One region of the Bradyrhizobium sp. 23AC genome, then DNA from elsewhere that is predicted to be linked to it. Evidence: riboswitches for the same ligand, from Rfam matches in the RefSeq annotation. Region 1 holds a riboswitch; the other holds the start of a gene.
The links. A riboswitch is a leader RNA that binds a small molecule or an ion and turns the genes downstream of it on or off. The one in region 1 is predicted to bind cobalamin.
Positions count from the first base shown of each region.

Region 2: it holds a riboswitch for cobalamin, as region 1 does, so the genes downstream of both, RAD10_RS30220 (TonB-dependent receptor) here and RAD10_RS20970 (DUF1636 family protein) in region 1, are expected to answer to the same signal.

Region 1 covers NZ_JAVAYN010000008.1:180,556-184,231, forward strand. The annotation lists gene cobN (cobaltochelatase subunit CobN) at 1-1,093, opposite strand, end outside; gene cobW (cobalamin biosynthesis protein CobW) at 1,093-2,127, opposite strand; gene RAD10_RS20970 (DUF1636 family protein) at 2,124-2,498, opposite strand; cobalamin riboswitch at 2,594-2,813, opposite strand; gene cobO (cob(I)yrinic acid a,c-diamide adenosyltransferase) at 2,854-3,489, shown strand; gene RAD10_RS20980 (cobyric acid synthase) at 3,495-3,676, shown strand, end outside.
Region 2 covers NZ_JAVAYN010000016.1:200,526-204,201, forward strand. The annotation lists gene RAD10_RS30200 (adenylate/guanylate cyclase domain-containing protein) at 1-572, shown strand, start outside; gene RAD10_RS30205 (hypothetical protein) at 697-873, shown strand; gene RAD10_RS30210 (hypothetical protein) at 1,012-1,221, shown strand; gene RAD10_RS30215 (hypothetical protein) at 1,320-1,583, shown strand; cobalamin riboswitch at 1,628-1,842, shown strand; gene RAD10_RS30220 (TonB-dependent receptor) at 1,957-3,676, shown strand, end outside.

The sequences.
Region 1 (3,676 bases):
GCCGCCGCCAGCCCGCGACGCGCGCGGCGACGGCCGTCACGCGCTTCTCATCGGCGCGATGCGCCAGATGCGCGAATTGCAGATCGGGATCGCGCTCGGCGGCCGACTTGAAGCTCACCACGCCCGCGAACAGACGGCCATCGACCTCGGGCAGCACCACATGCATCGCGAGATCGCCGGGCGACAGGCCGCGCAGCGACTCCGTCCAGTCCTCGCGCCGGGCGGTGGAGAGCGCGACTTGGAACACCGGGCACGATGCGGCATCGAACGGCGTCATGCCGTCGTCGCCCGCCGCTGAGAACGCCGTCGCGTTGATGATCGCCGCCGGAGGGTTTTGCGCAAGCTGCGCCCGCAACCAATCCGCGACGCCCGCAGCCTTCAGCGAGGTCACGAACACGCCGCAGGCGTCAAAGCCGCGCTCGCGCAGCGCTGCGATCAGAGCATCGACCGGGCCCGTGTCCGCAGCGGTAAGATATGAACGATAGAACGTTACCAGAGCGCGCGGCCTGCCCTCGCCGTGCACCGGTGGAGCAATGACGCCGCGCGCGGGTTCGTAAAACCCCATCTCGGGCACGGTCGTCTCGCCGATGACTGGCCCGGCATAAAGTCCCGAGGCCAGCGCGAGCTGTGCAATCGCGGCCTGCGCCGCGACCGGGCCGCCGGTGTCGCAGAGCACCTTGAGCCGGCGCAGCGTCGAGACAGGCAAGGTCGAGTATGCATCGAGCCGCGTGTCGTCACGGCCATCGGCCGGCAGCACGGCCAGCACGATATTGCGATCCCTGGCGAGCTGTTGCAGGGCCGCAAGTCCATAGGACCAATAGGACTCACCGCCGATCAACCGCACCAGAATGCCACGCGCCTGCGACAGCGTGCGCTCGATATAGGTGTCGACCGACAGCGGATGACGCAGCTCAGCAAGATTCGCGAGCCGCAGCGTCGGCAGGCTCTCGCGACCACGCCGCCAGCCGGCTGCGAACGCCGCGAGATCCGAATCCGAATACGAGAGCACCACGAGATCGGCCGGGTCCTGGCCGATATCCCTTGGCGTCGCGGTCTCCTCCAGACCGCGGCTCTCGCGGAAGACGACGTGCATCAGATACCTAGTCCTGCCTTGATGGCGGCCTCGTCGATATCGCCGTGCTCGCCGATCACGACGAGCTTCGACCGCCTGTTGCCAGCACCCCAGGGCTTGTCGAACTGGTGGCGCACGCGCTCGCCGACCGCCTGCAGCAAGAGGCGCATCGGCTTGCCCGCAACCGCGATATAGCCTTTTGCGCGCAGCACGTTCTGCTCGCGTGCCAGCTTCTGGACGGATGCGACCAGCGCATCGACGTCGGCGACTTCAGGAAGGTCGACCACGACCGAGGCGAAATCATCGTGCTCGTGCTCTTCCTCGCCGTCATGATGCGAGGGACGCGCGGCGAGATCGTTCTCGGCGGCAGCGCCGAGACCGAGGATGACGCGCGCATCGATCGCACCGTCGGTCACGGGGAGCATCGGCACACGGCGCGGCATCTCGGCGGTGATGGCAGCCTTGGCCGCTTCAAGTCCCGCCGCCCCAGCGAGGTCGGCCTTGGTCAGCAGCACGATGTCGGCGCAGGCGATCTGGTCCTCGAACACTTCCGACAGCGGCGTCTCGTGGTCCAAATTCTCGTCCGCGGCGCGCTGCGCTTCGACGGCGTCAGGATCCGGCGCAAAGCGGCCAGCGGCGACAGCCTCGGCATCCGCGAGCGCGATCACGCCGTCGACGGTGATGCGCGAACGGATCTCCGGCCAGTCGAATGCCTTCAGCAGCGGCTTGGGCAGCGCCAGGCCCGAGGTCTCGATCAGGATGTGATCGGGCCGCACGGGCCGCGCCAGCAGTTTTTCCATGGTCGGAATGAAATCGTCGGCAACGGTGCAGCAGATGCAGCCGTTGGCGAGCTCGACGATGTTCTCCTCCGGACAATTGGCATCGGCGCAGGATTTCAGGATCTCGCCGTCGACGCCCTCACTACCGAACTCGTTGACGAGTACCGCGAGCTTCTTGCCGCCGGCATTGCTGAGCAGATGCTGGATCAGCGTCGTCTTGCCGGAGCCGAGAAAACCGGTGACCACCGTAACCGGGACTTTTGCGAGCGAGTTCATTCAGCGGCCTCCGGCACGACGGCAATAGGGGGAATGCGGGCAAGCGACTGCTTGCGGAATATTTCCGGCCGGCTGCGCCAGGGCACGAGGCCGTCAGGCGCGGCCGCATAGGCCGCGGCGCCCGCGACCACATCCTGCGCATTCGCATCCGACAGGCGGCCATAGACATAGGACCAGCGGCCAGGCGCGCTGAGCGCGACCGAGCAGCCCTGATTGCAGGCCGATAGGCATTCGACAGGAACCACATTGACGCCCTCGGGCACGCCGGCCTCGAGGATCGCCCCATGCAGGCGCTTGCCGGGCGTCGCCTCGCCCTCGCCGGGCGTCTCGCCGGCACGGCAGGTGATGCAGACGTGAAGTGTGACGGTCATCGCCTCTTCCAGATAACAGCGGGAGGCGATGAGGCACACGGACCGCACTTTTGGAGGCCCGTTTTCCCCGTCGCGGAACACCCCGTCCGCCGGTCCAAAACTCGTCCGCGCTGGCAGGTCTCCCGGCTTGCGGAGCAGGGTTTTCCCCTTCGATCCCCGCCTTCCCGATTCCCGCGGGAATCAGTGGCTTCGGACATCTCTCCGGTCACGGTCGCGGGGGCGGCTGCATTTTGGACCCAAATCTTGCCGATTCGGACCCTATCGCATTCCCTCTTCGCCTGTCATAGGACAGGAACCAACGCCGGGCCACCATTTGCCGGTGGCCGCCACTTGTCAAGCCGAAGGACCGGGACCGATGACGCCTGAACCGGATACAAAAACGGCCGAGGAAACCGATGCTCGCCACGCCACGAAAATGGCGAAGAAGAAGGCCGCCCGCGACAAGATCATGGCGACCAAGAGCGGCGAAAAGGGCCTCATCATCGTCCACACCGGGGCCGGCAAGGGCAAGTCCTCCTCGGCCTTCGGCATGATCGTCCGCTGCGTCGCGCACGGCTTTCCCTGCGCGGTCGTGCAGTTCATCAAGGGCGCCTGGGATACCGGCGAGCGACGCCTGCTCACCGGCCATTTCGGCGACCTCTGCCAGTTCCACGCCATGGGTGAAGGTTTTACCTGGGAGACGCAGGACCGCGCCCGCGACATCGCCGCCGCGCGCGCCGGCTGGGAGAAGGCCAAGGAGCTGATTCTCGATGAGAGCTTGCGCATGGTCGTGCTCGACGAGATCAACATCGCGCTGCGCTACGACTATCTCGACATCGCCGAGGTCGTCGAGTTTCTGACCACCTCGAAGCCACCGATGACGCATGTCGTGCTCACCGGCCGCAACGCCAAGGACGAGTTGATCGAGATCGCCGATCTCGTCACCGAGATGACGCTAGTGAAACATCCCTTCCGCTCCGGCATCAAGGCACAGGCCGGCGTCGAGTTCTGAGTTCGATGACACGCGCGCTGATGATTCAGGGGGCCGGCTCGGACGTGGGCAAGTCGCTCATCGTCGCCGGCCTCGCGCGCGCCTTCACGCGGCGCGGCCTGCGCGTGCTCCCGTTCAAGCCGCAAAACATGTCGAACAATGCCGCCGTCACCGTCGATGGCGGCGAGATCGGCCGCGCCCAGGCGTT
Region 2 (3,676 bases), on a different contig from region 1:
CAACCGAGATGGTCGACCAGGTGCCCGCGCTGCAGAAGCAGCTGCCCGACCTGCTCGGCATTCGCGCCATGCCGGCGCCGTGTGACCTGCGGATCGGCATCGCCACCGGCGAGGTCCTGACCGGCAGCATCGGCTCCGAGCTGATGATGAGCTTCACCGTGATGGGTGACGCCGTGAACCTGGCCTCGCGGCTGGAGGCCGTCAACAAGGTCTACGGCACCCGCATCCTGATCTCGCAGGCAACTGCTGACGCGATCGGAGCGCGGCTCGAGCTGCGCGAGATCGATCGTCTGGCGGTCGCGGGCCAGAGCGCGCCGCAGCCGATCTTCGAGGTGATGGCGCGGGCGGGCGCACTCACCGGCGCGCAGGACAGCCTGCGCGCGCATTATGCCGAAGCGCTCGCCGCCTATCGGGCCCGCCGCTTCGACGAGGCGCGCGCCGCCTTCAACGCCGCGCTCGAAGCCGTCCCCGGTGACGGCCCCTCGCGCACGATGCTCGGCCGCATCGCGCAATTCGAGGCCAAGCCGCCGGAAGAGGGGTGGGACGGTGCCTGGCGGCTGGAGCAGAAATAGCCGTTTTTGTTGGGCCAGCCCGCCCTGTCCGGAAAAAACGTTTCTACTCGATAACGATGTTCGCCGTGACCTATTTCCCGGGCTTAGGTTGGATGTCCTTGAGGCGTTTGACGGGGACACGCCGATGACAGAACTTCAGGACAGGCTGGAACGGTTCGAGACGCTCACCGCCGAATGCGAGCTGATCGCCAAGCTCGCCACCGACAGCACCAAGCGCGAGTTCTATCTGAAACTCTCGGAACAGTACCGTCAGCTGGCGGTGGACATGCGGCAGGCGATCGCGACCAAGGCTGCTGCCTGATCCCGGCTGCAATCCGTTCTTAAGGTTTGGCGCGCATCCTTGACCTCGCGAGCGATCGCTCGTGGTGGAAAGGCCGGGGTTCCCTGCAATGCAGCGCACCTCGCGAGTGTCATTTGCCATGCTTGACAGGGCAATCACATGCGCCTCGTTGCCGTGATCATATTCGCGCTCATGACGGCGGCCTGCGACCAGGAGCAGGATATCACCGGCTCGACGCCGACCTGCCCGATGCGGAACTACAGCTACAATCCCCGCGACATGAACCAGTGCGTCAGTGCCTGCAAATCGTGCGATCGCGGCACCACGGTCACCTGCACCACCTCCTGCACCCTCAAGGGCGCGCGCTGAGGCCCGCTTTCTCGCGGCGCACCCAGCGGCGGTGCTGGGGCACCGGAACGATTCACTTGGGTTAATCATTGAAGCAAGTGGGCAGGACGTGGAGTCCGATGGAAATGGGTATGCTCGATCCCGGTCGATTTCTGGTGTCGTGCTCGCATTGTGATGCCTGGCCGATGGCGGCCAATGTGAAGCGGTCGAGCTGGTCGGCGTCTCCGCACGAGGTGCGCTTTGTCTGCACGCGCTGTCGCCGCGAGGAGACCGCCATCGTCTCGGCCTCCGGCGAATTGACCCCGATCAAGCGCGTCGATGTTCCGCCGCGCGACGTCGCAGTCGCCTGGGCCCAGGCGCAACGGGTGCGAGGGCGGACCTGAGCGCCCGGCATGCACCCGGTCGATTGACTCCCGGGGCCAACGGCTCGTAAATGATTGGCGACGGTTCTCCTCACGGAGATCAAAAGGGAATGTGGTGCGGGATTGTCCCAACGCAGGGATTTGTCTCAACGCCACGGCTGCCCCCGCAACTGTAAGCGGTGAATCTTGCGTCTCATGCCACTGGGAATCTCGGTCCTGGGAAGGCGACGAAAGGTCACGACCCGCGAGCCAGGAGACCTGCCGTCAGCCGTGGTCACACGCGAAGATGTCGGTCGGGGAGTACAGACATTAGCTTCACCGGAGCGATCCATCGCTCTGCCGTGAAACCTCGTTCGCTGTGACGTGCCACTGACGTCATACCGAGGTTACAATTGTGTCCCGTCTTGTCCCTGCTGCCAGGCGCCTCAGCGCCGGCCTGCTCGCATCCGTTTCCCTCCATTCGCTCGATCTGTCCTCCGCTTTCGCCCAGCAGGCGCTTGCCGAGCAATTGCCGCCGATCGAGGTGACCAGGGCCGACGATCAGAACCGCACGCGCGCCAGGGCGATCGGTGACGGCGAGGCGACGCGGCAGCGGGTGAGGACGAATGTCGCGCCGGCAGGCGATGGCGCCGGCTCATCCGGCTCCGGCGGTGAGGCTGCCGCCGGCAGCGGCGGCATCGTCGGGGCCGCCACGACCGTCATCACGGCCGCGGATATCGCGCATTCGCCATCGCAGACGCTTGCCGAGATCATCGCGACGCAGACGCCGGGGGCCCAGATCACGACGCTCTATGGCGGCCAGATCGGCGCCAAGACCAGCGTGGACCTGCGTGGCTTCGGCGCCTTTGCCACCGCCAACACGCTGGTGCTGGTCAACGGCCGGCGGTTGAACGACGTCGACATGGCGCAGGTGGACCTCTCCACCATCCCGCTCAATTCGATCGAACGCATCGAGATCACGCGGGGCAATTCCGGCGCGGTGCTCTACGGCGACAACGCGGTCGGCGGTGTGATCAACATCGTCACCAAAAATGGCGTTGGCGGACCGCCCGTGACCGCGCGCATCGAGGCCGGCTTCGGCTCGTTCAACACCAGGCTCGGCAACGTCTCGACCTCGCTCAATTCCGGTCCGTGGTCGACCTCGTTCTATGGCAATACGGTCAGGACCGATGGCTATCGCGACAACAATCGCTATTCCCAGCAGAATGGCGTCGGCAATCTCAATTACACCACGCCCGGCCTCACCGCGTTTCTCACGGTCACCGGCGACAATCAGGAGCTGCGGCTGCCGGGCGGCCGCACCGTCGATCCCTCCATCGGCCTCGACGAGCTCAGGGCCAACCGGCGAGGGACCGGCACGCCCTTCAACTACGCCAACCAACAGGGTTTTGGCGCGACCGCGGGTTTCACCAAGACCCTGGTCGACGGCGTCGATCTCATCGTCGACGGCGGCGTGCGCGACAAGAAGCAGCAGAGTGCGTTCTTTTCCACCCCGACGCCGGTTCCGGCGTTCTTCACGTCGACCTATGTCGGTTCCCATCTGACGACATGGTCGATCACGCCGCGGCTCAGCGTGAAGAGCCTGCTGCTCGGCATGCCCTCGCAGCTCCTGACCGGCATCGACTATTACGACGCGAGCTTTCAGCAGAACCGCGGCGCCGGGCAGGGGCTCTCCCCATGGCACAATTACGACCTCAGGCAGCAGACGGTTGCGGGTTATTTCCAGCACACATTGGGAATCGCGCCCAAGACGGACATCTCCTACGGCGCGCGTGTGCAGAACGTCAGGCTCGCGGCACGCGACAATTTCGACCCGGCAGCTCCGTTCAACGGCGACATCGGCGCGCTGCCGCTGACGAGCAACGAGACCCAATATGCGCTGCATCTCGGCGCCGAGCATCGCCTCAACGACCAAGTCTCGCTGTTCGGCCGCGTTGCGCGCGCGTTCCGCACGCCTGATGTCGACGAGCGCCTGTCCTCAGGGCCTTCGTTCGATCCCTTTACCTTCGCCGCGATCCCGCAAACGTTCCAGCTCAAGACCCAGACCTCGCAGGACATTGAGGGTGGTGTTCGCATCAAGGGCGGCGGGTTGCAGCTGCAGAGCAGTCTCTATC